4 regions of the Paenibacillus sp. Leaf72 genome follow, and region 3 is predicted to be linked to each of the others. Evidence: riboswitches for the same ligand, from Rfam matches in the RefSeq annotation. Region 3 holds a riboswitch; each other region holds the start of a gene.

Region 1 (8,236 bases), on a different contig from region 3:
TTGGGGCGTTTGTACGTAAGCAAGCTTCTCATTCTCTGCAAAAAATCCTACCGTTCGCTGTAAAAAATCCGGTTTTGGCATCATATCGGCATCTAAAGTAAGGAGCAAATCGCCCTTCATCTTCGTCAGCGCATGATTCAAATTACCCGCTTTAGCATGTTCATTTCCGGGACGATCGAGATAATGAACGCCTAAACCTTCGGCTAATTCTCTCATTTCCGCTCGCTTTCCATCATCACACACCCAAATGTTTAACATATTTTCCGGATAATTCAAGTTTTTACAAGCAAGTATGGTTTTTCTAACCAAGGATGGCGGTTCATTGTAGGTAGCGATCGTAACATCCACAGAATAAAGGTTGTCAGGTAATGGCGCAGGCTTTCTTTCAGTGGGTTTTAGCAGAAGAATGTGGAATAAAACGGATTGAAAAATAGAAATGATTTCAAAAAATAGTAACAACGATCCAAAAATTAATGACCAGCCAGATGGGAGTGTTTGTACAAGTCTCCATACTAGATACACGATCATGATAGCAATGGATAGCGTTGTTAATATGTACCTAGCTTTTGTTTTCAAATAACCCCAATCCTTTGCGCTCTATTTATTCGCCATAATTCCATTCCTTTTCTGACTAATCTACAACATGGATTGACTATACTGTCTAATTTCGCTGTCGATATTTGTTAAATCGGCCGGAAATATGATATTTTTGGCGGCTAAGGCTCAAATTCAAAGTTATCTTATCACAATCCTTGCCCCTTTAAAAGTTAATTTTTCTTCTTAACATTGTAATCTTATTGGCAAAAGTGTAGAAAAAAAGCGAAAAAACTCTAATTTTACGCGGTTTACGCGAAATTAGAGTTTTCTCAGAATACCTATTTAGTATTATATCAGCCAGTGTTTGATAGAGTTGAGACCAGGACTTGACGACTAGCCCCGTCTAATCTTTTAAAGCGTTTTTTGCAGCGTTTGGTAAGCGCTCAGGCTATCAGCCGACGAATCGATATGCCAGTCCAGCTCTTTGTTCTCGTTGAACCAGATCAAGCCTTTAATTTGGCTGTACGCTGGCGATTGCACTTGATTCATCGCATCAATAACCCATTCGTTTTTGCTGCCGCCGCTTTCTGTTGTGCCAGTTTCAGCGATAATGATCGGCTTGCTCGAAATGCTTGTCAGCGCTTGGTACGAAGCGTAGAATACGTCGTTAAAGCTTCTCCACGAGCTCCACGATTCTTTCGTTCCAAAGTTGTAGCCATCGATCGAAAGCAGGTCTACGTAAGCATCGCCTGGGTACATAGCTGTAAACGATGCGTTTTTGCCAACATTTTCAGCGTTTACGTTGTACATGAATTTCACATTCGTTGCGCCTTGCTCTCTGAAAATCGTAACGACACGTTGGAATGCCGCTTTGTAAGTCTCGTTTGTGTTAACTGTGCTGTCGCCAACGCCCCAGCCGTACCAGTTGCCATTGCCTTCGTGGAAAATGCGAAGCCAAATTTCAGGGTTTTTGTTAGCTGCTTGCCAGTTAACCAGTTGTTTTGCCGTTTGTTTCAGGTAAGCGTCTACTACGCCTCTATTAATATCAGCAGTCGAATATTCTTTGTAATTTTTATTTTTAAACTCAAGGGTAAGTAGGTTAATCGAACCATTATTATTTACATAGTCCATAAAGCCCTTCCATTCATTAATCCCTTGGTTCGAGTTGACAAAAGTATGTACAACATCTTGGTGTCCACCGATTAGTTGCTCGTAGGCAGCGATGTTGTTCAAGCTTTGGTTCGGCCAAGTGCCGATCCATGCTCCGTTGTAAAAGTTGGTTTGCGCGCTAGCAGGGAGTGCCCAGAGTAATGTCGAAGCGAGCATAAGGAGTGTAAGAGCGAATTTTGTAGTTTTCATAGTAAGTTCCTCCCCCGAGCGAATGATGGTCGTGGTCCGAAGAACACGCCGCACCTTCATCAGGCAAAGGAGGCTATGTCGGGCTTCGGCAGCTGGCGAGCATATCCTGTTTAAGGATGAAGCCCCTATAGCTTTGCGCACATCAGGTTTCCCTGAGTTTGCCTTTTCGTGTAAGCAATAAAAAAAAGATAGTCCCTGCTCCCGAAAGAACAAAGTCTACCTTGATTAATAAAGGAAGAATCGATGTTGAATTCGGTAGCTGGCGAGCATATTCCGTTAGGAATGAAGCCCCTGTAGCTTTGCGCACATCAGGTTTCCCTGAGTTTGCCTTTTCGTTAAACGATCTAGGTATAAAGTACGAGCTAAAGTAATATGGTGCTATTGTACACCTTAAGCGCAAATTTCGTCAATTTATTTTTTCATAAATTTATACAACGAAAAAATATCCATTAAAGTAGCAAATCGCATACACAATATGAAGCAGGAAAAACATCATGAAATAAAACATTTGCAGCGCCTTATTATTTTTCAGCACATCCGCAAAATAAATGTAGAAGGGGAACGCCACCATGACATAACGTGGAATGCTCTGCAAAAATTCGGCGCTGGCGAACGGAATGAGCATAAGCAGCAATCCATAGGCAAAAAACAGCCATTCATGAGCATTACGGCGAATATCTTTCCAGCGCATAATAAGAAAGGCAGCAAAAATGACGAGGACGGCATTCGCGATAATAAAGGCAAGCAGGCCATTTTCCCAGCCGCCATTTCCTGAGAAATAAGGCTTTTGGATAAAATGAATATAGTTCGAGAACGGAGCAACCGTCTTGCGATACCAGTTGATGCTTTGCTCGGTAATCGGAGCCAGCATATCGCCAGTAAGCCATTTCATGTACAACAGATAACCGGCTAGCGGCAGCGCCGAAATGATTGCATAGCCTAAATACTTCGTGTCCTTCCACTTGAAACGGTACAGCCTGTGTTCGATCAACAGCGTACCCACAACGAAAAACAAGTTGACGAAGCCCAAATTGCGCGTCACAGCGGACAAGCCCCCGAACAGAAACGCGAGAAAATATCGTTTTTGCATCGCATAATAGACGGTCATTAGCGACAGCATGAGGAACAGGCTCTCTGTATAAGGCACGGCATAGAAGATGGCGGTCGGAAAAATGAGCAGCAGCAGCACCGCGACTTGAGCGTGCTCCTGTTTCAGTCCTCTTTTTAAACAAATGCCATAAAAATAAAAAAGTGATACGAGCAAAAACAAATTCGATAAAACCGATCCCACGACTGTCGCATCGTATTTAGAAATAGACTCCACCAAAAAGACTAACAAAGGGTATAAAGGGAAAAACACCCAATTTGCACTAGGATGCGATTCGTTGATGTTATACGTATCATAGCCATTTTCGGCAATTCCCAAGTACCATACGCTGTCAAATTTCCTTAGATCCTCGAAGCTCGGCTTCTTCAGCTGTGAAATATCCGTCTGGATCGAGAGCTGGCTCGATGTGAAATCATGCCCCTGCACGACCGTATAGTCCGGCGGAATTTGATAGTTCGGAAACAGATTCATGCCGAGAAAGCCTGCAAAATAAAGCAATATTCTCGTAATGACAAACAAGGAGAGCAGGAAGATCAAAACTTGCGTATTCGATTTTGCTTTAAGCAGCAGCGATTCCATTCGTCACCTCGTCTCTTGTAATTGCTGCGATTTCGTTTCCGCTGGCACAACGTTATGCAGCACGGTTTCCACGAAGTATTTCGGGCGTTTCTTCGTTTCAATGTAAATTTTGCCGATATATTCGCCAATTAGTCCAATGCACAGCAGCTGAATGCCGCCAATGAACCAAATCGAAAGAATCATCGAGCTCCAGCCGGATACCGTGTTTCCCTGCAAATGCCTGACGAATACATAAAGGGCGAACACGAGGCTCATGACCGACATAAAAAAGCCGACAACCGACACTGCGCGGATAGGAGATACGCTAAAGGAGGTAATGCCCTCCCATGCGAAGATAAGCATTTTTTTCAACGGGTATTTCGATTCGCCGGCGGTTCGCTCCAGACGATCGTAGTACACACTGTCGGATTTGAAGCCGATGGTAGGAATAATGCCACGCAGGAATAGATTGACCTCCTGGTACTCCTCCAGCTTATCAACGATCTTCTTGCTCATCATCCGGTAATCCGCATGATTATAAACGACGTTTACACCAAGCTTAATCATTAGTTTGTAGAAAAATTGCGCGCTGAACTTTTTGAACATCGTATCGGTCGTTCGTTTGTTCCGCACGCCGTACACGACTTCATAGCCCTGCTTGTACTTCTCAATAAACTGGTCGATCACCGTAATATCGTCCTGCAAATCGGCATCGATGGAAATAATGCAATCCGCATACTCCTTCGCCGTCAACAAGCCCGCCAGAAGTGCCCGCTGATGCCCGACGTTCCGGGAAAGCTTCAGCCCGCTCACAAAACGGTTGCTCCGGTGAAAGGAATCAATGAGCGACCACGTTTTATCGCGGCTGCCATCGTCTACAAGCAGCATTTTGCTGTGCTCGGATACCTTTCTCTCCTTCACCAGCCGTTCCAGCAGCAGGGACATTTGCCGCACCGTTTCCGGCAGCGCTTCTTCCTCGTTATAGCAGGGCATGACGATCGATACAATAGGCAAATCGGACTCATTGCCTCTCATGACTTTTCCCTCGCTCTCTATGATGTTGTCCATTTTTCGACAATTAGTATAATAGCATTCCTTGGTTAAAGTAAAGTTAAATCGCTGCTATTTGGCTGGGCATTTTTCTTTAAAACGTATTATGCACCATTTTCAAGAAAAAAAGCCCTTGCTGCAAGGGTAGCTGTCTGCCACCGCTGCCGCAAAGGCTGATCTTTGTCTGCATGGGAATATTACATTTGCTGAGGAGCCGAAACGCCCACGAGGCGGAGCGCATTCGCAATGACGGTGCGAATAGCGCCAAGCAGCGCAAGGCGCGCCTGAGTCTGCGCCGCGTCCTCGGTAATGACGCGTTCTGCTCTGTAATAGCTGTGGAACTGGGAGGCCAGTTCATATACATAGCGAATGATGCGATGCGGCGCATATTGCTCCGCCGACTCCGCCACTTCCTGCGGCAGCTCGCCGAGCTTGCGCAGCAGGTCGTATTCAGCCTCCGACGTTAGCTTGCTGAGGTCGTTCTGTTCAAGCGGCAGCAGCGCGAGGTTCTGTTCCTGCGCCTGGCGGAAAATGCTGCAAATACGCGCATGCGCATATTGCACATAAAACACCGGATTCTCGTTGGATGTAGAAATCGCGAGATCCATATCAAAATCCAGATGCGAGTCCATGCTGCGCATCGTGAAGAAATAACGGATGGCGTCTACGCCTACCTCATCCATCAAATCCTGCATCGTAACCGCTTTGCCGGTACGCTTGGACATTTTCACCTTTTCGCCGTCCTGGAACAGGCTGACCATCTGGGCAATCAACACGACCAGCTTGCCTGGGTCGTTGCCTAACGCCTCCATCGCCGCTTTAACGCGCGGAATGTAGCCGTGGTGGTCTGCGCCCCAAATGTTGATCATACGGTCGTAGCCGCGGCTGTACTTGTCCATATGGTACGCGATGTCCGGCGTCAAATACGTGTAGGAGCCGTCATTTTTGACGAGCACGCGGTTTTTATCGTCGCCGAAAGGCATCGTGTCGAGCCAGGTTGCGCCCTCTTCCTCATAGACGTGGCCCTTCTCCTTGAGCGCCTCAAGCGCCTGTTCAACCTTGCCGTTCTTGTAAAGCGACGTTTCGCTGTACCAGATGTCGAAGCCGACGCGGAAGCGATTAAGATCATGCTTGATCTTGTCCAGCTCGCGCTCCAGGCCGAAGCTGCGGAAAAACTCCAGACGGTCCTCTGTGCTCAAGCTCAGCAGACGATCGCCCTCCTGCTCGGCAAGCAGCTCTCCAAAGCCGACAATATCCGCGCCGTGGTAGCCATCCTCCGGCATCTCCGCTTCCTTGCCCAGCGCCTGCTGGTAGCGCGCTTCAATCGACTTCGCCAGGTTGTTCACCTGATTGCCGGCATCGTTAATATAATATTCGCGGGTCACTTCATAGCCCGCATATTCAAGCACATTGCACAGTGCATCGCCTACTGCTGCGCCGCGTGCATGTCCAAGATGCAGGCTGCCCGTCGGATTCGCGCTGACGAACTCCATCTCCACGCGCTTGCCTGCGCCGATTTGCGTCCGTCCGTAGTTGTCGCCACCTGCGACTACCTCGCCAACGACGGCGTACAAGTAGCTTTTGTCCATCCGGAAGTTAATGAAGCCTGGGCCGGCAATTTCAGCCGATTGAATCGATGCTTTCGCATAATCGAGATTCGCGATAATCGTTTCGGCAATCATCCGCGGATTTTTTTTCGCCAGCTTGGTAAGCTGCATCGCTGCATTGGTCGCCAAGTCGCCATGCTCTTTATCCTTAGGCACCTCCAGCACGAATGCTGGCAGCTCCTCGCGCGCTGCGAGCCCGCCCGCTACTGCCGCGTCGGCAATAGCCGCTTTTACCTGCTCATACAATTGCTCTAATACATTTCCACTCATCGTTACTGTTCCCCCTGAATATGCAGCCGAATATGAAATCGGCCAGATAAATGCTCGTCAATCCACAAATCATATTTCCACTCTATTGAAAAAGGAGGCTCCACCAGCTCTCCCGCAGCAGCGCCAGCCGCATGAAGCACAAGCTGCTTCGTCTCCGTCTCCATTTGAAAATTCATAAATGGGGACCGATAGCGCCCAGCCCGCTTGCCGCCCACAGCGAAAAGCTGCTCCGATTCTACCGCTCCCCTGCGCGTAATAAGCAGCTCGCCTTGGCGATAGCGAATAAGCGACCTGATTGGCTCCGCATTCGCTTCTCCCTCGATCGGCTCCTCATAGCGGATATAGAGCGAGCGATCCTTGCGAAACAGCTCCCCGCGATGCTCACCCACCTGAACAGCGCCATCCTGCCTGCTTTCCAGCTTAATGCTGACGTTCATTCTTTCTGACATCCTCGTGCTCCTGTATCTTCAGTCTTGACGTATGCTTCTACTATATACACGTATCCTTCCAATTTCAACGATTACCGTTGATTACTGCTCCTCTAGAAAAGGAACAATGCCGCGCCACGCTGCGATCCGATCTTCGAGATTTCGCATTTTCTGCGTCGGAATCGGGCTCGTGGACGGCATCTTGAGCAGCGCCAGCGAGTCAAACGCCGGATGCTCGCGAAAATATTTTCGAAACGTATCGTACGCCTTCGTACCATTAAATGCAAAGCAGCGCAGCCCCGAATATTGCGCCAGCAGCGCAGGCAAATCATTCGGCTTCTCATCCTTAATGTTCACATCAAGGCTGCCTTCGCGCTCGCAGGATTCAATGACGTCGAACACCGCCAGCCGATGCTCCTGCAAAAAAGCGAGCCGCTTCGCATAATCCTCATCCGGCGCCCCAGCATCAAACAACCCGTACACCATTCCCCAAAAATAGTTCCGCGGATGACCGTAGAACTGGCGATGCTCCAAAGATTTCACGCTCGGCGCCGTCCCCAGCACCAACACGCGGGCCCGCTCATCAATGACGGGAGGAAAAGAATATACACGCTCTGTCATCGCTCTGTCACCCCCTGCCAGCTGTTTTAACTATTATGGCATTTTTGGCGGGAAATTTCTCGCACGAGCAAGGTGAAACGGCTGTCGCCACCCTTTGGCGGCGCAGCGCGTTTCAGTCCGAGAAATATAGAGAAAGGATTGTGTTAGGATACCCTTTCCTATATTTCAAGGTGAAACGGCTGTCGTCACCCTTTGGCGGCAAAGCTACCGTTTCGAGGGTGAAACTTATAAAGTCTCATATTTCAAGAAAGTGTAAATTTTACAATTATTGCTTCCGATACTATAAAAGAGATGGATATAACAAGATTATACTTAAAAAGCAGCTAGGAGGGAGTATCATGCAAGCATTAAAAATGCAACAAAAGAAAGCAGCCGGTGGACCAGCTGCCCCAGCAAGGCTTTCTATTAAACATGAAGGGGAAGCTTTTCCGCTTGAAAATATGACATTGACGATGGAGAAGCACCCGAATGAGCATACCAAGGTACGGCTGAGAGGTATAGCCAGCGAGGAAACAGTTCTAAAACTGATGCGTTCCGCCAGTATGAATGCTGACATTGAGCTGTTCTATGAAAATAGCGAGAGCAATCGAAAGATTTTCCATGGCATTATCATTCATATGGACGCAGAGGCGCAAGGCATTGAAGCTGGCGCTGTCCATTATTTGACCATTGAAGCACTCTCACATACGTATTTGATG
Region 2 (8,236 bases), 360 kb from region 3:
GGACTCATAGCCTCTTGGGTTGTCTTCTCTTTATTTCCTGGCGCTTCCCTTTTTTGTGTTGGGGTAAGGAAGAACAGGCGTTTTAATTGGAAGCAAAAATATTTAAATGAACAGGAGCCATATCTAGTCCAGTTTCGAATAGAGCTACAGAAGCTGGAGCATGAGCAGGAGCTTGCAAGAGAAGAACGCGAACGAGCCGAGGAAGCGGAAGCAACGGCTAGGCTAGAGGCTGAGAAGGAAGCGACGCTGGCGGCTTTGCGCGCAGAAACAGAGGCAGCGGCAAGGCGCGAAGCCGCGAGCCGTACATCACCGCCTCCACCGTCGTCTCCGCCACCGCCACCCCTCATGCCTAAAAATATCAGTTGTCCGGGTTGTGGCGCGAGAAAGGTGCTGCAGCCTATGCAGAGCGTGGAATGCGACTATTGTGGAACGATGCTGGTGTATAGTTAATTTTAAGCCAGCCTATTTGAGGGTCTCCAAAGAGAAATAAGAGCAGCAAGCGTTTAGCCTATAGCGGGTTTAACGGATGCTGCTTTTTTTACTAGGGTAAGAGATTCAATATAATAGCAGCTTATGGTCTCAAATGATTGCAGCAACGAAAGGGAAAGGGGATAGCGGGATGGGTGGAGTACTTAAAATAATTGCAATCGGATGTCTTGTGAATGGCATGCTGTATATGCCCTTATATAGAGCAGGTGAGATGTCCTTCGCGGAGCAGGCTTTATTTTTCGGGAAATATTTCGGGATAACAGCGGCAGTCATATTTATATTGGCGGCAATGATCGAGAAGGTCGATAAAATAAAACAAAAAGAATACATGGAAAAAGCACAGAAGTATTCAGCCAGCTTGGAGCAGCGATTGCATGAGATGCAAAACGAAACAAGTGAGCTGAAGAGGGCAAGACTTGCACGAGTACAACATTTAAATTAAAGAGACTGGACGATGATACAGAGGCGGGATGAGCAATGCGGAAGGGATACGATTCATCTAAAATGATTTCGTATGTAAACGGAATTGTGTGGTTAGTTATTGGTGCTTTCTTTATTAAAAATGGAATATCGACTCCAAATCGGGAAGAATTAATGTTTTATATTCTTCTTTATTCCTTGATTTTCGTTTTCCCAGCATGGATTGGAGTGTACCTTGGTTTGCGCTATTCGAACCGTAAATCAGTCCAAAAGAAGCATAAGGAAACGATTGATTCTTTAGAGCTTGAATTGCATATCGCAAGACAAGAGCTATTGCATGAGAAAAGTCTTGCTGAAAATGAGGAGCAAGCGAGAAAATCTGCAAGAGAAGCGGAGGAGCAAGCGGCAGCAGCTGCCCGTTTAGTAGAGCAGACAGAACACGATAATGCAAGGCAGAGCTCTCCGCCCCCAGCATCATCTGAACCTAAAACAATCAGCTGCCCAGGCTGCGGGGCGAATAAGGTGCTTCTTCCCCAGCAAAGCGAGGAATGCGACTATTGCGGGAGGATGCTCGTGTATCGTTGATGGAATATGAACAGCAGGATTTGTTTGCGAAACCTTTTTTTAGGGTAAAGTAACATAGAGCCCAAACAAGAAGGAGCGTGTAAATGATGACGCAAATGAAGAAGGTGGCTTTTCTGCTGGCCGATGGCTTTGAAGATTCAGAAATGCAAAATCCGTATGATGAAATGGTGAAAAATGGCCATGAGGCGGTTATTATAAGCTTGCGCAGCAATGAGGAACTAAAAGGCAAGCAGGGCACAGTTGCCTATAAGTCGCATCTTGCGATTAATGAGGCGAAGGCGAGCGATTATGCGGCTATTATTATTCCTGGCGGCGCATCACCTTCCCACTTGAAGGAAGATGCGGCCGTGCAAGCTTTTGTCAAAGAGGCTGATGAAAAAGGCATTACCATTGCTGCCATTTGCCATGGCCCGCAAATTTTGGCGGAAGCTGGTTTGCTGCAAGGACGCACACTGACGGCTTATCCAGAGCTGGAGCAGGAAGTGCAGGCAGCCGGGGGGCATTTTCGCAATGAGGAAGTCGTAGTTGATCGTAATTTGATTACTTCCCGTACGCCAGAGGACGAGCCGGCTTTTATTCAAGCAACGATTGAACAACTGGGCGTCAACGCCTGGTAGACTGTCTAGCAGAACAACTGGATCGTGTATTCCATCTATTATCGCTGCGAGTTTTGCCTGTAGGCAAAACCAAAACCGCAAATCGCAAGAGCAGCAAGCGTTTGACCTGCCTTAGGTTTAACGCTTGCTGCTCTTTTGCTATATAAATTTTCCTGAATTTGTAACGACTATTCATGCCAAATGATTGCGGCAACTATTTAACTGCATTATAATTGTTGTCAGCATGGCAGAGTTTGTGAACGAGTGGTTATTTCGTATATTAAAGGAGTCAAGCATGAAGGTTATCCTTGTAGATGATGAAAGCCTCGCTTTGGATTACTTGGAGCGGCAACTCGTGAAACTAAATAACGTAGAGGTATTGGGGAAATATGAGGATCCAACGGTCGGGAAAGAGCGGATTTTGCTTGATCTGCCGGATGTTGTATTTTTGGATATTAATTTGCCCGAAGTCAGTGGCATTGCGCTTGCCGAGCAACTGCTGGAGGTAAGACCAGAGCTGAATATCGTATTTGTAACCGCTTATGATGAATATGCAGTGAAAGCTTTTGAGCTGAATGCGCTGGATTATGTCGTCAAGCCGATCCATCCTGAGCGGTTAATGAAAACGATGGAACGGATTCAGAAGCGGCTGGACTCCCATGTGAAGGATAAAGGGCAGGCCGTGCAGCAAGTGATAAAAACGAATGAGGAGCAGCACCTGATTTTGCAGCTGCTGGGGCAGTTTAGTGTCGAATTTTCTGGAAAAAAGGATGCAGCCATACGTTGGCGTACGACAAAGGCGCAGGAGCTGTTTCTGTATTTGCTCCAGCATCGCGAACAGCTGGTAAGGAAATCGCTATTAATCGATTTGCTATGGCCCGATAATGGGACGGAGAAAGTATATGCCCAGCTGTATACGACGGTGTACCATATTAGGAAAACGCTTGATCAGTTTGGAAAGTGTTTTCACATCGCCAATACAACAGAAGGATACATATTGACGCTTAATCAGGTTGTGCTGGATGTGGAGGAATGGGAGAGAGGAATTGCTGCTGCACCGCCGCTAGCGGCGGCAACCCTTGCGGAATACGAGGAGGCTATGAATCTTTATCGAGGCGATTATTTAAAGGATTATGATTATTGGTGGGCGGAGAGCGAACGCCAGCGCCTGAAGCGCCTGTGGCTGAATACTTCCTATCGCTTGGAAGCTTGGCATGTCGAGCATGGCCAGCTGGATAAAGCGATTGCCGGATATATTCGAATTATCGAGGAGCATGCGCAGGCGGAAGAGGCTTATTTTGCCTTAATGCAGCTGTATGCGTCTAAAGGGAATCATCTTATGGTTAATCAGCAGTACAATGCTTTAACCGCCGCGCTGATGGAGGAATTGAACGAGCAGCCAAGCGCATACATTACAGAATGGTACAAAGATTGGAAAAGCGGCGTTAATGGTTTGTAGACTGGTGAAGGAAACAAAATGGTAAATAATTGGAGGGGCAAGCGAGTGCTATTGACTTTTTAAACCATAGCCCTCATAAATAGCTCTCCAATCCAATGGCCGTGCCATTCTTCTTTCTACTTGCTCGAGAGGCTTAAAACCATACTTGGCATATAAAGTCTGAGCATCTTTTGTACCTAGATTAAAGCTTGTTCCTTTTAGTTTGGGGTGCTCCAATATGGTTTCTAATAGCCACTTGCTAAGTCCTATACCTCGAAACTCGGGTATAACAAATACATCCCCTAACCAGGAAAAGCGGACAAGGTCGGTGACAACTCGCGCAAAACCAACTAGCTTCGCTTGTTCCTTAAGCGGATTCCCCTGATAAATGCCGTAGCACAAAATGGAGTGTTCAATGGCTGCTTGTACAAGTTCTTTGTCAATTCCGTTTGCCCAATAAGATTCCTCGTTTAGAAATTTATAAATCGTTTCAATATCCAAATAAGCTTTATTTGTGCTAATTGTAAATCCGTCGCTTCTAGTCCAAAGTTTTTGTTCTTCCAAAGGGCTGCAGTCCTTTCTGAGTATTCCTTTGAATTATCATACTGTTGAAGGAATAAAAATTCAATATTCTATGCGGCCTATTATTTTGTAAGTTTTGCGAGATTAAACAGAGATTTTGTCGAGAAATTGTAGAGTTGCCCTATTTATAATGGAGGAGTAGGTGAAAATGGAGACGGACAAGCTTTACGAGCTTCATTTTCAAAAAAATAGCATGTCCAAAGGAATGGTTGAAGAAGATGATGATAACCGAGAAGCGGCAAATGAATGTCATTCGCCATTTTCGCTATCCTGAGCTGGCTTGCTGTATAAGCGAGGGAGCCCAGCACCTACGACAGCTGAATTTGAATCAAATGACCGATTACACCATCGTTCGTGGCTTTTATACCCATCATAGAGGTCATTTTATTGGCATTACAGCTACTTCTGAGGGGCCTTTGTTTTTTTATGACAAGCAGTATTTTCAGCTTTCGGAAGGGAAATTTATGATTACTCTGGAGCATGATGATAAGCGGAACACGTTTTCTTTTTGGTGGGACGGGGTGGAAATATGCCGCCTGAACTACCAGCGTCAGCTTTATCGGTACAATGAGGGAATCGTAGATGATGGTATTCGTGATTTTTTTGCGTGGCTTTATTTGTCGACAGGACCAAGGAAGTTTTGGAGATTCCAAAAGTTTTACACGGTCAAAAGCAGCTAAACGCTGTTTCGGGTATCGGAATTTTATCAACCGACATAGGATTGATAAAACGCATGATGGAGTTGAAGCGAGATGGGCGCAGAACATTTGAAAGAATTTCAAAGCTTGAAGCACGAAGATGAAATGCGGTATATGCTCCTGCTTAGAGACGTAAAGGGCATGCTTAAAGAGCGGAAGGAAGAGCCTTTTATGAAACGGTTAAAGCGGAGATGGATGAAGAAAAACCAGAAAATACAAGCCTCAGCCTGGAAATAAAAAAGATTTAACGTATTGTTTATTGCAAATAATGGGTATATACTAGAGATAATCATAGTTTAATATAAGGTAGTTTTTCTACCTAACACCACTTACAAAACTTTACACGATAACGGCAAACCTGTCGAAAGGCAGGGACGCAAAGCTAAAGGGCCTTCTCTATTATTAGATGGCAGCCTAGCCACCGAAGGGAGTTTTTTTTATGCGCAAAAGTTTAACGGTTATGATTTTGCTGGCGTTGATTCTGTCCGTGTTCCCTCAAGCAACTGCTCAAGTGGCAGCGGCAGCTGGGACAAGCTGGCTCGACGAATCCAATGTGGATAAAGGAAGCATCGGCATTCGTTATGAGGTCAAGTCAGGCGTAGATACAAGGCTGGTTGTAGCCAAAGACGGCAAAAATTATACGTATGCGCTCCGGACAAACCAGACAGAAGAATGGTTTGCGCTTCAACTGGGCAATGGAGATTATACGATTTCATTATTGGAAAACGTAAGTGGTACCAAAAAATATAGAGCAGTTCATACAGGCAAAGTTACCTTGAATTTGAGTGACAGCAGCCTCGTCTATTTGAACTCCATTCAAAATATTGATTGGAGCAGCAACAGCAAAGCGGTTAAGAAAGCATTGGAACTGACTAAGGGAGCAAAGACGGATACCGAGAAGGTAACGGCGGTTTACAATTATATTGTAGCGAATATTTCTTACGATCATCAGCTTGCGGCTAAGGTGACCAACGATTATTTGCCTCAAATCGATCGTACCTTTAGTTCGCAGAAAGATATTTGCTACGGCTACGCTGCATTAATGGCAGGCATGCTTCGCAGCTTGGACATTCCGGCCAAGATGGTGACGGGCAAAGCGTCTGATGTATCAAATTATCACGCCTGGAATGAAGTATATTTGGACGGCAAATGGATCACGATCGATACGACGCTTGATGCTGGCCTGAAGAACAGCAAGAAAGCGGGCAAAATGATTAAAGACAGCTCGCGTTATACGGCTGCTAAAGTTTATTAAACGGAAATAAACACATATAACTCAATAGGTACACACAGAAGCTTCGTCTATCCTTCATCGGATGGACGAAGCTTTTTTGCAGTTATTTAGCTGACGGATAAAGGGGAGGCTTGTAAAGTTTTTGTACAGTTGGGCTGGATATAATTTTCTTATTTGAATACAAGGAGGAAGAGGATGGAAAATGACGTGGTATTTGTAAGGTAATGTTTTTGTACTAGGCATTATCGGTATTCACAACAAGAGAGAAACTAGAGGAGATAGAGAAAAAGAGAGGATTGATGAGATGCCCGCAAGTAGACAGAGAGCGATCAGGCACAAGATTTCCTGGATCATGCTGCTCGTTTTGCTGCTGCAAGCTGCATTACAGCCATTCGCAGCACCGGTACAGGCAGCAGGACCGATTACAGGGCTGACTTTTACAAAGACAGCCAGTGTGAGCACTGTTAATGTAGGAGATACCTTCAAGTATACGATCTTGTATCAGGCAGATGGAGCGACTCATGTCGGTAAGAATGTAACGATTGTTGATACAGTACCGGCACAATTTGAAATTGTAGATGGCTGGGAGGATGGAGGCTGGGATACGAAAAATGGCCAAACTCTAACCGTCAATGCACATCCATTGCCTTCCGGTACTTCGGTGAAGCTGGAAATTCCCGTGAAAGCGAAGCCGACTGGCTCAAGCTCGGTTGTGCCTACGACGAATACGGCGACGATTACACTCGTTGATTCAGCGGAAAGTACAACGGCATCGGCGAATGTAACGATTAACGCGGACCCGAATCCGGTAGCTACACCGACGCCTACAGCAACACCGACGGCGACGCCAACTGCTTCGACCTACGACAAGTGGTGGGCTTATAAAAGCCAAGCTACTGGATTTGGCAGCACAGTTCCGATTATTGGCGGAGCGGTTGAGTATACGGTAGGCATTAAAGGCGAAGCCGGCAATGATAACCCTGGCAGCTTGAAAAATGCGACGTTAGTCGATACACTGCCGCCAGATGCTGTATATGTGAGCTCAACAGAAGGCGGTGTCTATGATTCAACAGCTCGCACGATCACTTGGTCGAATATTGAGCTTGCTTCCGGACAATCTTTCGAAGCGAAAGTATCGGTCACCTTCCCTGACGATTTAGGGTATGGTCATCCGACCGGAACACCGCTGGAACGCAAAAATAATGTTGAAATTTTGAGCGGTTATACGCTCGAAGGTGGCGGCTCGGTCACTGATCCTGACGCTGATGTGACAACTAAATTCGGAGAGCCAGTATCTGGCGTTTCCGGACTAACCAAGTCGCGTGTTTACCAGTATCGCTGGCATGGCCAAACACAGAAGTTCAACATCGGCGGCATCAGCAATACGGGGACGAATGTAAATACCTCTTTGTCGAACCTGGTATTGACAGATGTGCTGCCTGCGGAAATGGACTACAGCAGCATTAAAATGCCAAATGTTTTCACTTCCCAGCTTCGTTATAAAACAAGCGATGGTACGACTGAAACTTGGCATGCGTATAGCGGCAGCCTTGCGCCTAACGGCACAATTACAGTGAGCACGACAGCTGGTACGAACCGCATTGTGCTAAATGCTGGCGAATTTTTGGTTGCCTTGGAGTGGTCGTTCAGCACCCTAGCTCCAGGAGGTACAATTGGCGGCATTGAAATTACAGGGACCGTTAGAGATTTTGCTAATGGCACGAACACCCCTGTCGTCCACGGTGATCAAGTAACGAATCAAGTCACGCTGGATTATCAAGCGCTGAATGTTACCATTCCGGGCCAATGGGATGACAAGCCTCAGAAAACGGCTCAGGCAGATTTCAACATCAACAATGAGAAGCCATGGCTTGTAGCTAATAAAGCGATTGGAGCGGGAAATTTCCGTCCACTCAGCACGGTGCCGTTCACACTTACGGTCCGCAACGATATTAAAGCAACGGGACCTTATATTAATCCAGTTGTCTATGATTTATTGCCAACAAGCTTTGATTATTACACGAATCCTAAAATAGCTGATCCTGCTGCGGCACTGGCAGCCTCGTTTACATTTACGGGCACGCCTGCTGGAGCAAGTGCTCCACAGCTGGAGCTTGTTGATAAAAACTGGAACGGTACGGGACGGACCCTTGTGAAATGGTCATGGTCCGACGGCACCTCTTTTGCTCCAGGT
Region 3 (8,236 bases):
TTTCATTTTTGAACCACCTCCCTTTGGCCAGATTAGCAGCGTTTGCCGCAGTTGCTATTTTACCCTCATTATTTCACAATAGAGAAAAAACGTAAAATACGGAGGAGAAGCGATGCTTAGCCGCCTGCGAATTTATTGGAAAATGATTTTACTATCGTTTGGACTCGTTCTCCTCTCGCTGCTTATCGGTGGCATTGTCGTCATTGGGAGCGTCACCCGCATGAAGGAGGACGAGCTTAAGCAGCGGCTGCTGATTACGGCCCGCACCGTTGCCGAGCTGCCGAGCATTAAAAATCAGATCAATGAACCGGATAGCGCAAGCTGGATTGCGCCTGTGGCGGACAATATCCGCATCATCAACAATGTGGCGTATGTCGTCGTGCTGGACATGAACCGGACGAGGCTATCGCATCCATTGGCGGCGAGGATCGGCGGCAAGTTTGAATCGGCGGATGCGGACGCGGCGTTTGCCGAGCACACGTATATGTCCAAGGTGAAAGGGGAAGCGGGCGTTGCGCTGCGCGCTTATGTCCCGATTATGAATGAGGCGCATGAGCAGGTAGGTATCGTCGTAGCGGGTGGACTGCTGCCCGGGCTAGCGAAGCTTATTGAGGAGCAGAAAAGCTCGATTGTGCTCACGCTGCTGATCGCTTTATTGTTTGGGATTTTCGGGTCTGCGCTGCTTGCCCGCCATATTAAGCGGCAAATGTACAATTTGGAGCCGCATGAAATTGCCCGCATGTATGGGGAGCGCTCGGCGGCCTTCCAGGCGATGCATGAAGGGGTCATTGCGATTGACCGCCTTGAGCGGATTACGATTTTTAATGAGCGGGCGAGGCAGATTTTCAGCGTTTCCAGGGACGTAGTGGGCTTGCCAATCCGGGAAGTGCTGCCGGATACGCGGCTGCCGGAAATTATGGAGCTGGAGCGTCCCGTGTTCAATCAGGAGCTGCGGGTGGGCAATGCGCTGATTTGGAGCAACCGCATTCCGATTCGTGAGCAGGGGAAAATGATCGGGGCCATCGCGATTTTTCAAGATCGGACCGAGGTGGCGCGAATGGCAGAGGAATTGACGGGTGTGCAGGAGTTCGTCGATGCGCTGCGGGTGCAAAATCATGAGCATAGCAACAAGCTGCATACGATTGCGGGACTGCTTCAACTGGATAAAAAAGAACAGGCACTGCAATACGTATACGATATTTCCGGACAGCAGGAGGAGCTGACGCAGTTTCTGCATCAGCATATTGCGAATGATAGCCTGGCAGGCCTGCTGCTTGGCAAAATCAGCCGGGGCAAGGAGCTGGGCATTCAGGTCAAGCTTGATCCTCATATGGAGGTAAAGCAGTTTCCCGTTATGCTGGATCAGCATGATATGGTGCTGCTTATCGGCAATTTGATTGAAAATGCTTTTGACGCGCTGGCAAAAGCGGATCGAACAAATAAGGAAATTTATGTTAGTATGGAGCAGGATGAAGAGCTGCTGTCCATTCTAGTGGAAGACAATGGCTGCGGCATGACGGAAGAGGTGCAGTCGCGTGTGCTGGAGCGGGGCTTTACGACGAAAGGCAGCGATAATCGCGGCATTGGACTGTATTTGGTAGGCAGTATCGTCGATAAGGGCGATGGGGAGCTGCGCATTCAGTCGGAGCTAGGAAGCGGCACGGCTATAGAGCTAACATTTCCGATGGGAGGAGCTGGCGGATGAACGTGAAGGCGGAGAACAAGGACAAGGTGCAGGATGGACGTTTTTTTAAAGTGGTGCTAATCGAAGATGATCCCATGGTGCAGGAGGTTAACCGCCAGTTTGTCGAGCAAGTAGACGGCTTTCAGGTTGTAGGCATTGCGGGGAACGGAGAAGAAGGCTTGCGTCTCATTCGTGAGCTTGCGCCGGATTTGGTGTTTCTTGATGTTTTTATGCCAGCGCTGGACGGAATGGCTGCGCTTCGGGAGCTGCGTTCAGCGGCAATGCCCGTTGATGTTATTGTGGTAACAGCGGCGAAGGATCCGGAGACGATTCGGGAAATGCTGCGCGGGGGCGCGATGGATTATATTATTAAGCCGTTCAAGCTGGAACGGATTCGCCAGACACTAGAGCGTTATCGCGATCGCCACGAAAGCTTGTTGGCAGCAGAAAAGGCCGTGACTCAGGATGAGCTGGATCGCATGCTGCTCAGTGGGGAAAACTGGGCGCAAGGACAGAAGCTGGGTTATGGGGAGCAGGAAACTGGGCCAGCAGAACAAGCCTCATTTGCTGGGCTCGATGGTCAGCAAAGCAGCCTGCCGAAAGGGCTGAATGCGGCCACATTGCGGCAAATTGTCGAGGCCATGCATCGCTTGGAGGGCGGGGTTTCGGCGGAGGAAGCAGCCGAGGGCATCGGCATTGCCAGAGTTACGGCAAGGCGCTACTTGGATTTTTTGGAGAAGAGCGGTTATGTGAAGCTGGAAATCAACTATGGCGGGGTAGGACGCCCGATCAATCGCTACGTATTGCAGCAAAGACCAAAATGACCAAAATCAACAATATGGCCAAAAGCTTCCCACGTTTTCATGTAACCGTTAACATGAAGGCAAATAGCAAGCGCTCAAGCGTTTGATGGGAGTGTGGTCAGGGTGGCAGTGCCGGCAACGGGAAGCACGAATATCGTATTGCGTTTGGAAATGGACAAGGAAACGTCAACCTTCGGGCGGATTGCTACGGCAATTGGCGAAGCGGGCGGCGACATTGTAGCGGTTGACGTCAGCGGGACAAGCAAAACATCAACGATTCGCGATGTGACGGTGAATATTACGGATACGCAGCGCAAAGAGCTAATTGTAAGCGTATTAAATAAGTCGCCAGGCGTAAAGGTGCTTCAAGTATCGGACCAGACCTTTCTTATGCATCTGGGCGGCAAAATCGAAGTCACGCCAAAAATGACGATTAAAACGCGCGATGATCTGTCACGGGTATACACGCCGGGCGTCGCCAATATTTGCATGGCGATACATGAAAGCCCGAAGCGGGCCCACTCGCTCACGATAAAAAGAAATACGATAGCCGTCGTATCGGACGGAACCGCCGTATTAGGGCTCGGCAATATCGGCCCGCTCGCGGCGATGCCGGTCATGGAGGGCAAGGCGATGCTGTTCAAGCAGCTCGCAGGAGTCGATGCTTTTCCGATCTGCCTCGATACACAGGATACGGAAGAAATTATTGCGACGATTAAGCGCATCGCCCCTACTTTCGGAGGCATTAATCTTGAGGATATTTCGTCGCCGCGCTGCTTCGAAATTGAAAGGCGGCTCATTGAGGAACTGGACATTCCGGTGTTCCACGATGATCAGCATGGCACAGCGGTGGTGCTGCTTGCAGGCCTTATTAATGCGGTCAAGCTGGCAGGCAAGCAGCTTGCAGATTGCAAGATCGTGCTATGCGGCGTTGGCGCAGCAGGAATTGCCTGCACGAAGATTTTGCTCGCGGCAGGTGTGCGGAACATCATCGGGGTTGACCGTGATGGCGCACTCGTCGCTGGCAGCAGCTACGAGCATGAAGCATGGAGATGGTATGCGGAGCATACGAATCCAAGCCGGGAGCAGGGCAAGCTGAGCGAAGTCATTGCGGGCGCAGATATTTTTATCGGCGTATCAGGGCCGGGCGTGCTGAAGGCGGATGATGTTCGCAAAATGGCGAAGGATGCCATTGTGTTCGCGATGGCGAATCCAACACCGGAAATAACACCAGAGGAAGTGGAAGGCCTTGTGCGCGTCATTGCGACGGGACGGTCGGATTATCCAAATCAGATCAATAATGTATTATGCTTCCCCGGATTATTCCGTGGCGTATTGGACTGCCGGGCTTCACGGGTGACGGAGGAAATGAAGCTCGCTGCCGCCCAAGCGATTGCTGCGGTTGTTACCGAGGATGAGCTGAATGAATATTACATCATACCGAGCATATTCAATCCGCATGTGGCGGATCGCGTCAAAGAGGCGGTCATTGAAGGAGCTTATGCTTCGGGAGTTGCCCGCAGACGGGAGCGCAAGCTGTAGTTTGAAATTGGCGTAAAAAGGAAGCATTAAAGCAAGAAATCAGAAAACAACAGCGGACGGAGGTCCGGCTTTTCTCGCAGTGACGACCATCGTTCTATGCTAATCAAGAGTTCGACTTATATAGATTGAAATGGGAATGCTTCGAGGTTATGTACCCGAGGCATTCTTTTTTTTTGTGTATAGCAAGATGATAAGCTGCTGGACGCCGCTTTATTTTTGCGCGAAAAGGTTAAAAGAAATGTAAGAAAAGTCACTTTCAAAAACAAACAAAAGTAATACAATATAAACAAAGATATTGAATGCGAAAAAAGGGGGACATCCACATGGAATTTACTTTATTACATCCTTCCGATCAACTGGTCATGATGATGGAGCGCATTTACGGTTATGGCATGACGACGACTTCAGGCGGCAATTTATCGATTTTGGACGATAACGGCGATCTTTGGATTACGCCTGCGGGCATCGACAAGGGGGAGCTGACGCGGCAGGATATCGTTTGTGTGAAGGCGGACGGTACGATCGCGGGCAATCATCGGCCATCGAGCGAATACCCGTTTCATCAGATGATTTATCGCAGAAGGCCGGATATTCGGGCGGTTGTCCATGCACATCCACCTGCACTTGTGGCGTTCAGCATGGTGCGTAAAGTGCCTAATGTTCGCTTGCTTCCGAATGACTATTTGATCTGCGGCGAAGTAGGCATGGCGAAATACGGCTTGCCGGGAAGCGCGGAGCTGGGTGAAAATATAGCGGATGTATTCAGCGAAGGGCTCAACACGATTATGCTGGAAAATCACGGTGTCGTTGTAGGCGGCCGCGATTTATTTGAAGCTTTTCAAAGATTCGAGACGCTGGAATATTGCGCCCGGATGGAAATACAGGCGAACCGGATTGGGACGCCAGTATCGCTGCGGGGCGAACAGCTGGCTGATACGCGCGAGGCGCTGTTGGAGGAGTTTGTACCGGATTTTTACAGCAGTGAGGAGAAGGAAGCACGCCGGGAGATGTGCAAGCTCATTAAGCGTTCTTACGATCAGCGGCTGTTTACGAGCACGCAGGGTACCTTTTCCCATCGGGTCGGTGAAAATTCCTTCATTATTACACCGTATGATCAGGACCGTAAATATGTGGAGCCAGCGGATCTCGTGCGGATTGACGGCGGGAAGAAAGAGGCGGGCAAGGTGCCAAGCCGCTCGGTACAGTTTCATCAGCATATTTATGAGACGCAGCCTCATGTAAACTCGGTTATTATTGCGCATCCGCCTAATATTATGGCGTTTGCGGTGACAGAGGAGCTGCTGGATTCGCGGACGATTCCGGAAAGCTATATTTTGCTGCGGAATATTCCTAAGCTTCCTTATGGGGATTTGTATACGAAGCCGCAGGAGGCGGCGCAGCTTTTTCAGGAGAACACGCCCATCGTCATTGCCGAAAATGACTGCGTCATCGTCACCGGGCAAAGCCTGCTGAACGCCTTCGACCGCCTGGAGGTCGCCGAATACAGCGCGAAAGCGACCATTTCAGCGAAAAACATTGGAGCTATTGTGCATATGGAGCAGTCGAGGATTGCGGAGCTGGAGCAGGCTTTTGGGTTGAAGTAGTAGGCCATATTGCCTAAATTAATAGTAATGTGAGTTTTAAAAAGTGAACTTAAATATGAAATGATAGGTCCAGCCCGTGGTTTAGCGGGTTGGGCATTTTTTTGTTGATCATACGACTAATAATTTGCAAGGAGATAAATAGGAAGATTTTTAATAGTTCAAATAGGATTAACTTCCTGTTGTATGATCTAGAATTTACTAAATATAAGGAGTCCACTGTTAATGAGGAATGACATGCCAAATAAAAATATTTATTTTCATGACTTATGTAGTATAAAATTTTAAATACCCAACCGATATACTAAGTACAAAGAACTATTAGATCAATTGAACTGAAAGGTAGACTCGTTCGAAAGGCGGGGGAGTAAAGTCGAGGGTCTTCGTGGAGACTACTAGAAATGTAGGTTTAAGAATCAACAAACCCATTGAAATTGATAAAGGCAAACCTGATCGAAAGACAGGGACGCAAAGCCGCGGGTCTTCACGGAAAACCATAATTATGGTTGCCGTATGACAGCCGGGCCGCCAAAAGTAAATGGGTCTTTTTTATTTGCCGCCAAAGAGCGGCGACAGCCGTTTACGCTTGACGTATAGGAAAGGATATGAATTTTCTCATACTTTCTCTATACGTTTTGCCAAAACGATGGCGTCTAATAGAAAGGACGCCGCCAGACGTTTTTCTTAATAGAGGGGGATATTCAAATGTATTTTAGTCAGATTAAGCAAGGTGTAATAAGAGTATTATGTTTATCTTTAATTATTCAAATGTTCCTTCCTTCCATCTGGAGCAATTCCACGGAGGCTGCCGCGTCATTTCGAGGTGTTAATGTTCAGTTTAAAGCAACTGATGCTTTAGCAGCAGATGGCTATTTGGCCGACCATGGCGATGAGTATGGTCCACACAATGGATACTTCTACGGTTGGAATATGGATCATGCGCAGTCTACGGTTACAGGAAGCACCTACGATGCGCCGCTTCTAAACTCTTCTATTCAAGTGCAAGAAGGCGGCGAATGGGAGATTGAGCTGCCGAATGGCAGGTATAACGTGAAGGTCAGTGTCGGGAACTCTGTATATGAAAGCAATAATACGCTTTATGTAGAGGGCAACACTTTTTGGGAAAATACGGAGCTGCCTGCTGGTGGACAAGTAACTTTTCAGAAGGGGGTTGTCATTGCTGACGGGAAACTGACGCTCAATGCGGGCAGCAGTGGAGATACAACAGCTATTCAATATATCGAAATTAAATCTCTGGAGCCTGTCATCCAAACGATTCCAAAACCGCAAATTGGGAAGCCAGCGGAGCAAAACAAGCTTCAGGGCAATAAAATTATTATTTCCGGCAATCAAAATAATGAGCATAATGCGCTTCCCTTTATCCGGGTAGGCGATTTAAATCCGGAAATTAGCCGCTATATGAATGCAGAAATGGCGTCTTTGGAAAGCAAACTGGCGGCATCCAATCCTTCATTTATTTCCTGTAATAATTGCAGTGCCTCAGGCCTGGAGGCAGCAATTAATAACAGCAGCAGCGATATGGTAGCTGTGACGGTGGGCCATTTAAATTTAGATTCCTCACTGACATTGGGCTCTCCTACGAAACCGGTTTATGTTATCGCAGAGGGCATCAATACGAATAATAAGCTCACCATTACGGTTTATGGAACTTTGGTCGTCAATGGGAGCATGAATGCGAACACTGAGCTGACTATTGATATTAAAAAACCTAACGATTCGACTCGGACAATGGGAGGGAATCTGTGGGTTAAAGGTTCCTTGCACTTGAATAATAATTCTAGTGTCTCGATTGCGGACAATTTCATAGCTGGGAGCCTTACTTATAACAGTGGTCTGCTTAATGTACAAGCAGGAAGAGTCATTGTACCTGGAAGTCTTCATATCAATACAAATGTAACTATGAATATTGATGAGGAAATGGTAGTTGGCAGCTTGGTTTCCAATAATCAGCAGGCCAATATTTCTGTGAAACGTGGAGATTTATTTATTCAAGGCGATATGCATGTCAACAATCACTTGAATATTGAGACCGGAGGCATCGTTGCCATCGGAGGCGGTATTACAGCTAATCAGAAACCGATTATTAACATCGGTGTCGGTACTGAAGGGGAAACGAAGCTGAAATATTTGGCAGCAGGGTTAAAGGCGGAATATTTTACAGAGGAAAATTTGGATGGTGAAAAAACGACGGTGCTGGAGCAGCCCGCTTTGCAAGGCAAGGCTCCTGTATCTTCGACAGGCCTAAATGATGGACGGTTTTCTGTTAGATGGTCTGGACAAATACAGCCTTATTACGCTGAAAATTATACGTTCGAGGCTGATGTTAATGGCGGAGTCAAACTATATGTGAATGGAACTCTAATTATTGATGAGTGGGCAGCGCAAGGAAATAAATTATTTACTGGCTCTATTGCCTTAGAAGCTGGTCAAAAGGTTGACATTCAAATGGAATACGTTAGTCGTAATGGATCGCCTAAAGCCATTTTATCATGGCAAAGCGCTTCAGGAGCGAAAGAGGTTGTACCAGCTAGTCAGCTATCTCCGTTTGCAACTCCTGCCATTCAGACTATTCCATCTGAAAATGC
Region 4 (8,236 bases), on a different contig from region 3:
CTTTGATGATTGCCATATTAACCTGCACAACCGCCTATATCGAATCGGCTGGTGCGGGCATGCTCATTATGGTTGTGCTTTGTGTCGTTTCGCTTTATTTGAATAGAGTGCTGCTATTCGGATTCGGAGGCTTGTACAATATATCCTATATTGTCATTTATTACTCCAAACACGAGCAATTCGATACAACCTTTTATATGACGATCGGTTTCATCGAACTGACGATTGTAGCGTTATATTTTGTCTGTAAACGCGGAAACGATCTCATTCATGTAAGCCGGCATAAAGAAGCTGAAGCCCGGGAGCTGTTGGACGAGCGGGATAATATGGTCGGTGTCGTTCACGAGAACACTTCCTCGTTAAATGCCGATATTGCCAACTGTAATCACGATATTGGCGTATTAAAGAAGATGAGCAATACGATAACGTCCAGCATACAGGAAGTGACGGCGGGAATTCGAGATCAGTCTGAAAGCATGGCTCATATAAGCGAAATGATGAACCATGCGGATGGGAAGATGTCGGAAATCAATCAGCTGTCCCACAATCTCGCCGACCTCTCAGGCAGCAACGGAAGGGCCGTTCGCCAAAGCTCGGCGCGAATCGTTCAAATGGGCAAACAAATGAATATCATCAACTCGGCCGTATCGGATTCATTAACTACCGTTCAGGAATTAAACAAAAGCGTGGATGAAGTGAACACTTTCCTGTTAGCCATTAAGCAAATTTCCGATCAGACCAGCATTCTCGCTTTAAATGCTAATATTGAAGCCGCCAGGGCGGGGGACGCGGGAGCGGGATTTGCGGTCGTGGCGAATGAAGTTCAGAAGCTGGCTCAGGAATGCTTAAATTCGGTTACACAAATCAACACGATTATTCATAATATTAAAAGCAAAACGCAGCTTGTGGTTGAAAAGGCTAGCAACGGCAGCGTGGCAGCTAAAGAAGGGGAGGCGCTCACCGAGCAAGTGCTTGAAAGCTTTGACAGCATCAGGTCTACTTTTCAACAGATGGATCAATACATAGCCCAGGAATTGGACATGACGGATCAAATGAGTGTAATCTTTTCTCAAGTGCGGACGCAGGTTGATCATATCTCGGGTATTTCTCAAAAGCATGCAGCAGCAACCGAAGGGGTACTGACCACGACACAAGAGCAGGAGAAAAATATCGATGTCATCTACAATTTTATCGGCAATATTAACAACTCCAGCATTCGGCTGCAGGACCTGATTGAGAAAAGCTCTAAATAAAATTTTAAATAATAGAATGGAGTGTTTAACAATGGATGGACAGCAAATGGATCATAAGCAACAACTGGAAATGGTGCGAAGATTTCGCGAAAATGTGGTGGGTACGGGAGCTGCGCTCCAGCCAAGCGCAAGCTTTGCTGTACAAAGGCAAGAGGGCATCATCCCTACCAGAGCTGGGGATACCCGTGTCCTAGTGTATACACCGGAATCTGCTTTGTCTGATTCTCTACCTGTATACATCAATATGCACGGGGGCGGCTTTATTTTGGGAAAGGCAGAAATGGATGATCCTTGGTGTCGATTGATTGCCCATCGGGCTGGCTGTGTCGTCATTAATGTCGATTATCGGCTCGCTCCTGAACATAGGTTCCCGACTGCCGTTCATGAATGTTATGACGTTGCGAAGTGGGTTCACGAGCATCCAGAGTCATTTTCAATCAACTCAGCGCTCATGGCGATCGGAGGACACAGTGCAGGTGGCAATCTGGCTGCCGCTGTATGCTTGTTAAATCAACAGAGTGGGAGCGAGCTTCCGATTGTATTGCAAATTATTGATTATGCGCCATTGGATTTGGCAATGGATCCTGCTTTAAAACCAAGCTTTGAGGAAGCGATCCCAGCGGAAATGGCAAAAATGTTTAACTCCATGTATTTGGCTTCCGCAGACGATGCCCATAGTCCGCTAGCTTCGCCTGTTTATGCGGAAGCCCTTCAAGGACTGCCCGAAGCATTGGTTATTACCGCTGGGAAAGATTCGTTGGCTGAAGAAGGCAGCGCCTATGCTGAAAAGTTGAAACAAAAGGGTGTGAAGGTGCTGCATAAACAATATGAGGGAGCAGCGCACGGATTTACCCATTATGGTGATCTAGCCGTCGCAGAAGATGCCTGGCACCTGATGAGTGACAAACTGAAAGAAGCTTTCTCAAAAGGAGAACAAGGATAGGAAAGTATGAATAGTTCATCGTTTAATTTTCATTCATAGCAATAATCCCCCAGCCTTTGTCTGGGGGATTATTGCGTTTAAGATAGGCATTACGGGTGTCTGCCTGCGGCAAATCGAACTATGAAAGATTCATATCCAGCAGCTTTTCTACTTGCTCTTCCATGACACGTGGGGGATAGGGCATTCCATTTAGAAACCACCATTCCACAATTCCTACGTAAGCTGGTGCAAAAAATTGTACCGTTACATCTTCATTGATTTCACGATTTTTCCCCTCCGTCATTTCCCAGCTGCGCTTAATATCCTCTATGACAAATTCTAGGAAGCGGCTGCGAAAGAAGGGAGCTCCTTTGCTTGCCAACATGGCTGAAAAAACAAATAATGACATTCAAAATATTCGAACCAGCTCATGCCCCATCTTTGGAAGCTGATTCAACCTCCGCTTCGCACAGTATTCTTCCCTAGCCGTTTCAATCGCAGGTCCCACAATGCCATTATTATTTTCCGGTATAAATCGCAAGAAAGTCATGCTGCTGGTCCTCGGGATTTTTGTTGTTTGTAATATAGTATCCCTATTTGCGCCAACCTTCACCGTTGCACTAATCGCCCGTATTATTCCAGGCTTTTTCCATCCCATTTATTGTTCCTTGTCTTTGACAGCAGCTGCTAGCTCCGTAAGCAAGGAAGAGGCTCCAAAAGCTATTTCTAAAGTGATGCTTGGCGTGACCGCAGGAATGGTACTTGGTGTGCCCATCACAAATTTTATAGCTAATGAAACTTCCATAGAAATGGCGATGGTCTTTTTTGCTGTCGTAAATGCTGTGGCCTTCATCGCAACATGGCTATTTATACCATCTATGCATGTTACGGAAAAACTTTCATACGGAGCCCAGTTAAGAGTATTAAAAAAACCGATTATTTGGCTAGCTATTGCTGCTGTTGTACTTTTAGGCTCAGCAGGGGCTAGTGTTAGCAGTTACATTGCAGAGTACCTTGAAACCATTACTCATATTTCGGGGAAAATGTTAAGCTTGACGTTATTTTTATATGGCTTGGCCAGTTTGCTGGGCAACTTAATCGGAGGGAGGCTGCTCTCTAAAAATCCAATGAGAACAGTCGTGACTTACCCCATCGTATTAGGATTGTTTTTATCAGGGATGGGTACACGATACATCGTGTTAGGAGGAATTATATTTTTGGTATTTAGTTTGTTAGCTATTTTACTGAGAATGTACATGTATCGTCCGACCAAACAGCACTCTAGATAAGAAGTGCAGGCATGCAGCTAACGCGAGGACTTTTGTTGAAGCTGCGCCTGCCTGTAAAAAGGGATGCCTCCGGCCCTCAGCATAATGGGGGCCTTTTCTTACACATTTCGCTCAAGCAACGTCCCCAGTTGCTCTGCCAAGACATGATGGGGGACAGGCTTGTCATTCGTAAACCACCATTCCACAACCCCTACGTAAGCAGAGGCAATAAACCTGACTAGAAGATCTTCATTTAACTTCTCATTCTTCCCTTTGGTTACCTCAACCTCATTCGTTAATTCTTCGATAAACAAGTCGAGAAACCGGCCGCGAAAGTAGGGGGCGCCTTTACTCGCCAGCATCATGGAAAAAAAGGAATAATGAAGCTCAAAGTATTCCGTCCACATCAAAGTGGCTTCGGTAAATTCCAATTCGGCTGCGGATTTACACATTTCTCTTAAGACGTTGATGTGTTCTTCGATAAGCTTGTCCAGCAGATCAAATTTATCCAAATAATGAAGATAGATCGTTCCGCGGCTCACATTCGCCCTATCGGAAAGATCCTGGATCGTAATATCATCAAAATTTTTCTCCGACATCAAATCAATAACCGCTTTTTTTAACGCTTCCTGGGTTTTGAGTATTCTCCGATCCACTTTAGCCAACTGGGAATCACCAATCTTTCTTTAATAATTGACAATGATGATGCAACTGTTCATTACTTAACAAATCCAGCTCATTTAGCAATTGCAGATGTTCGGTGTCTGTTTATAATTATAGACGTGAGTACATTAATGAATCAAGGAATAGTAGAAATTCAATGTTTTTGATGTCCGAAAAACGCATCGGGGATTATACGTAAAAAACGGGGGGAAAGAACAATGGAACGTCTATGGACGAAATCGTTTACGCTCATGACGATAGGAAACCTATTTTTGTTTAATGCCTTTTATATGCTGTATCCGACGATGCCGCTATTCATCACACAGATGGGAGGCAGCGAATCGCAGGTCGGGCTGGCGATGGGCGCGTTTATGCTGTCCGCCGTTATTTTTCGCCCCATCGTCGGCGGGATGCTGGACCGATTCGGCAGGCGCCCGTTTCTCATTTGGGGGCTTATTCTGTTCATCCTGGCAATGTATATGTATAACTGGGTTGGAGGAATTGTTGTGCTGATGGGGCTCAGAATTTTGCATGGTATGAGCTGGGCCGTTTCTACAACCGCCTCAATGACAGCGATTACAGACATGATTCCAGCGGGCCGCCGCGGCGAAGGAATGGGATGGTTCAGCACATCCATGACCTTGGCTATGGCAGTCGGTCCGATGTTCGGGCTCTGGGTGACAGAGAACCAGTCGTACAGCGCTTTGTTTTTAATCGCCGTCGTCCTCTCTGCGATAGCGCTGCTCCTGACGTTAGGAGCAAAAATGCCCTTCCAGCCCAAAACGGGCGTAAGAAAAATAGAATTGTTCGAAAAATCGGTTTTGCCGATTGCGGCATCCGTCTTTTTTCTGTTTATCGCGTATGGGGGCATTACAACATTTGTTCCGCTGTTCGCTAAGTCGATTCAGGTCAATTCCGGCGCATTCTTTCTGGCCTTTGCTGCATCACTGGCACTCAGTCGTCCCATTTCGGGAAAACTTTCGGATCGATACGGAGAGATTTCTGTTATCGTACCAGCCCTTGTCATTACGATTGGCGCCTTGATTGTGCTCAGCATGTCGACCGGCTTAGTCGGTGTGCTTGTTGCGGCGATTTTATATGGCATCGGGTTTGGCTCCGCGCAGCCGGCCCTTCAAGCGGCAACGATACGTCTGGCCCATCCAGAGCGAATCGGAGTTGCCAACGCCTCGATATCGACCGCTAATGATCTTGGCATCGGGCTCGGTGCGATCGTGCTAGGCTGGGTTTCCCAGTACATGAGCTATCAGGCGTTATTCACGGTCAGCGCTTTGTCCGTTGCAATTTCCTTGCTGCTGTTCACTTTATTTGTAAAACGTTTGTTGAAAAATAATGAATAAATGGAGGAACAATCAAATGGAATATGTGAAACTCGAAAATACGGGCTTGGAAGTATCCCGAATTTGTCTGGGCTGTATGGGCTTCGGAGTAGCCGTGCAAGGAGGGCATCAATGGATTATTAATGAAGCAGACAGTCGTCCCGTTATTAAAAAAGCACTAGAGCTTGGTATCAATTTTTTTGATACAGCTAATGTATATTCAGCCGGATCAAGTGAGGCGGTTATTGGACCTGCTTTAAAGGAATATGCAAATCGGGATGAAATCGTGCCGGCTACTAAGTTGAATGGGCGCACGCAGGTCCAAACGGTGCCGGACTTTCTCGAAAGGCCATTATGAGCGAGATTGATAAAAGCCTGAAACTCTTCAGAAAGAACCTGTAACCTCACCTATTGTTGGTGCTACAAAAATATCGCATATTGAGGATGCTGCAGCTGCTCTTTCCATAAAGCTGACACCTGAAGAAATAGCCCAGAAAGATGATCTTGAAAAGAATAAGCGGATCAATGGCTGGACGCCCATTATCTTGTGAATACATATGCCGAACCTTTTAGACAATAAAGGAAAAATCGATACCACAGAAACGCGGTGATGCGTTAAACTGAATGCTTATAAAGATGGCTGTCGAGACCTTCTCGACAGCCTGATGCCGCCTAAATGGCGGCTTTTTTGTTTTAAAATTTTCATAGCGTTACGTATCAAGGAAGATAAATCTGCGCAGGATTATTTCGTTCTAGTCTATCCAAGTTTCGTCTCCTCCCATAGACTTTCATTCTCTTCATATTAATAGGACCCCTCTCCCAAAAACTTTTTGTCGAATGAAAATATAAAAAAATGTAAAAAACGTAACTATTTGATGAACGGATTGTTTATAGATTAGGAATGGAATAAAACAAACATAAAATGGATAAAGGCATACCTATGGAAACATAGGGACGCAAAGCCATGGCCTAAAGCATCAGACGATGCTACGGTTGACAGGTTGCTGGAAAATGGGAGCAGACTGTCCAAAATCCGGGCAGTTTTTTATTTATCAAAACAAGTTATTGGGGGTAATTTGATGAAACGTTTTTATTATCCATTAACACATGCGCAAAAACGAATTTGGTATACCGAGCAGTTTTACCTCGGAACGAGTATTGCCAATTTGAGCGGTTTTCTCAAGCTTAGATCGCATGAGGGAATGGATTGCAGCAGGAAGGGAACAAAACCGTTGTCCAGCAAAATGGCAAACCAGCCGATTCAGTAGTCAAGCTGGAGGTGATTATGCCGGTAGCTGTAGCTATTAACGTATCACGAACGGTAGGCTGGTTTACCTCCCAATATCCGGTTGTGCTCGACATGAGCTATACGGACGATTTAGCCTATCAAATAAAACGGGTGAAAGAAGATTTGCGCCATATTCCCAATAAGGGAATCGGTTATGGCCTGCTGCGATATTTGGCAGCTGATGAGCATAAAGCAGGGCTCACCTTCTCATTCAAACCGGAAATCAGCTTCAACTATTTGGGGCAATTCGACAGCGAGGTGCAAACAGACTTGCTTTCACCATCCGTATACGATATGGGCGCGCAAACAAGCCCGGAATCTGAAGCGCTGTATGCGCTCAGCTTAAGCGGTATGGTAAGAGGCGAACGCCTCGTTGTGTCTTGCGCCTACAATAAAAAGCAATATTTGCGAGCTACGATAGATCAGCTGATGGATCGCTTCCACCATCATTTGCTTGTATTAATTCAGCATTGTACAGCCAAGACAGACAGAGATTTCACACCTAGCGACTTTACGGCGAGCGAATTGCAGCTCGAAGAGGTCGGAGATATTTTTGACATGCTGGCAGAGAAGTTTGGCTAAGAGAATGAATTAGCGCGCAGTTTAACTTGCTGCGGAATGGATAGAAGGAGGCCAAGCACAGGTGAACGGGATTACTTTTCAGAAGGAGCAAGTACAAGATATATATTTTTTATCGCCTATGCAGGAGGGCATGCTGTTTCACACGCTTCTGCACCCCGGACAGAGCTATTATATGGAACAGCTGGCCATTTCGGTGAAAGGCTCTTTTCGCAAAGAGTTGCTGGAACAAAGCATGAACGTGTTGATGGATCGGTACGATATTTTTCGTACCGTATTCCTGCACGAGAAAATCAACCGGCCGGTTCAAGTTGTATTCAAGCAGCGAGCGTTCCGCGTTCAGGAAATTGATCTATGTGATCAGCCGCGTGAGGAGCAGCAGCGACAGCTTGCTGCCTTCAAGCAGCAGGATAAAATGCTGGTATTTGATCTGTCCAAAGATATTTTAATGCGGACGACCGTTTTTAAGACAGCTGAGGACACGTATGAATGGATATGGAGCTATCACCACATCATGCTGGACGGCTGGTGCTTTGGTATTATTGTAAAGGAGCTGTTTCAGATATACAGCGCCTTGCTGAATCATAAGCCATACGAGCTGCCCGTCTCGAAACCATATAAGGAATATATCAACTGGCTTGGCAAGCAGGATAAGGAGGCTTCGCTTGTCTTTTGGTCGAGCTATTTAGCTGAATTTGAAGGGCAGGAGTCTTTCGCCGAGCAGCGCAGCAGACGCCATAAGGAAGGCTATTCGTCAGGCGAGCTTCATTTTAAGCTTGGAGAGGAAGACAGTGAGGCTTTCTCTAGATTGGCAAGAGAGCAGCAGGTTACGTTAAGCACGGCGATTCAAGCCGTTTGGGCTATACTGCTTAGCCGTTATCAGCGCAGCAGCGATGTGTTGTTTGGAGCAGTTGTATCGGGTCGTC

Evidence for each region. A riboswitch is a leader RNA that binds a small molecule or an ion and turns the genes downstream of it on or off. The one in region 3 is predicted to bind cyclic di-GMP.
Region 1: linked by a shared signal. The riboswitch ahead of ASF12_RS18175 (glycoside hydrolase family 26 protein) and the one ahead of ASF12_RS31395 (fibronectin type III domain-containing protein) in region 3 are both predicted to bind cyclic di-GMP.
Region 2: linked by a shared signal. The riboswitch ahead of ASF12_RS32925 (transglutaminase-like domain-containing protein) and the one ahead of ASF12_RS31395 (fibronectin type III domain-containing protein) in region 3 are both predicted to bind cyclic di-GMP.
Region 4: linked by a shared signal. The riboswitch ahead of ASF12_RS23760 (condensation domain-containing protein) and the one ahead of ASF12_RS31395 (fibronectin type III domain-containing protein) in region 3 are both predicted to bind cyclic di-GMP.

Annotation. Positions count from the first base shown of each region.
Region 1 covers NZ_LMLV01000016.1:3,461-11,696, reverse strand. Annotated here, with positions in the region: gene ASF12_RS18180 (glycosyltransferase) at 1-528, opposite strand, end outside; gene ASF12_RS18175 (glycoside hydrolase family 26 protein) at 949-1,896, opposite strand; cyclic di-GMP riboswitch class I at 1,981-2,069, opposite strand; cyclic di-GMP riboswitch class I at 2,148-2,235, opposite strand; gene ASF12_RS18170 (mannosyltransferase family protein) at 2,324-3,583, opposite strand; gene ASF12_RS18165 (glycosyltransferase family 2 protein) at 3,587-4,597, opposite strand; gene argS (arginine--tRNA ligase) at 4,810-6,489, opposite strand; gene ASF12_RS18155 (DUF1934 domain-containing protein) at 6,492-6,938, opposite strand; gene ASF12_RS18150 (DNA-deoxyinosine glycosylase) at 7,020-7,538, opposite strand; gene ASF12_RS18145 (contractile injection system protein, VgrG/Pvc8 family) at 7,877-8,236, shown strand, end outside.
Region 2 covers NZ_LMLV01000035.1:364,536-372,771, forward strand. Annotated here, with positions in the region: gene ASF12_RS32885 (hypothetical protein) at 1-450, shown strand, start outside; gene ASF12_RS32890 (hypothetical protein) at 584-931, shown strand; gene ASF12_RS32895 (hypothetical protein) at 967-1,494, shown strand; gene ASF12_RS32900 (DJ-1/PfpI/YhbO family deglycase/protease) at 1,590-2,111, shown strand; gene ASF12_RS32905 (response regulator) at 2,386-3,549, shown strand; gene ASF12_RS32910 (GNAT family N-acetyltransferase) at 3,598-4,092, opposite strand; gene ASF12_RS32915 (hypothetical protein) at 4,329-4,790, shown strand; cyclic di-GMP riboswitch class I at 5,150-5,234, shown strand; gene ASF12_RS32925 (transglutaminase-like domain-containing protein) at 5,248-6,063, shown strand; gene ASF12_RS32930 (SdrD B-like domain-containing protein) at 6,347-8,236, shown strand, end outside.
Region 3 covers NZ_LMLV01000035.1:2,965-11,200, forward strand. Annotated here, with positions in the region: gene ASF12_RS31370 (DctP family TRAP transporter solute-binding subunit) at 1-6, opposite strand, end outside; gene ASF12_RS31375 (ATP-binding protein) at 113-1,705, shown strand; gene ASF12_RS31380 (response regulator) at 1,702-2,508, shown strand; gene ASF12_RS31385 (NAD-dependent malic enzyme) at 2,611-4,029, shown strand; gene ASF12_RS31390 (class II aldolase/adducin family protein) at 4,353-5,633, shown strand; cyclic di-GMP riboswitch class I at 6,063-6,163, shown strand; gene ASF12_RS31395 (fibronectin type III domain-containing protein) at 6,336-8,236, shown strand, end outside.
Region 4 covers NZ_LMLV01000031.1:72,966-81,201, forward strand. Annotated here, with positions in the region: gene ASF12_RS23720 (methyl-accepting chemotaxis protein) at 1-1,253, shown strand, start outside; gene ASF12_RS23725 (alpha/beta hydrolase) at 1,300-2,196, shown strand; gene ASF12_RS23730 (TetR-like C-terminal domain-containing protein) at 2,315-2,584, opposite strand; partial or broken gene ASF12_RS23740 (MFS transporter) at 2,667-3,464, shown strand; gene ASF12_RS23745 (TetR/AcrR family transcriptional regulator) at 3,563-4,108, opposite strand; gene ASF12_RS23750 (MFS transporter) at 4,325-5,464, shown strand; partial or broken gene ASF12_RS23755 (aldo/keto reductase) at 5,481-5,824, shown strand; cyclic di-GMP riboswitch class I at 6,365-6,452, shown strand; partial or broken gene ASF12_RS23760 (condensation domain-containing protein) at 6,747-7,313, shown strand; gene ASF12_RS23765 (non-ribosomal peptide synthetase) at 7,375-8,236, shown strand, end outside.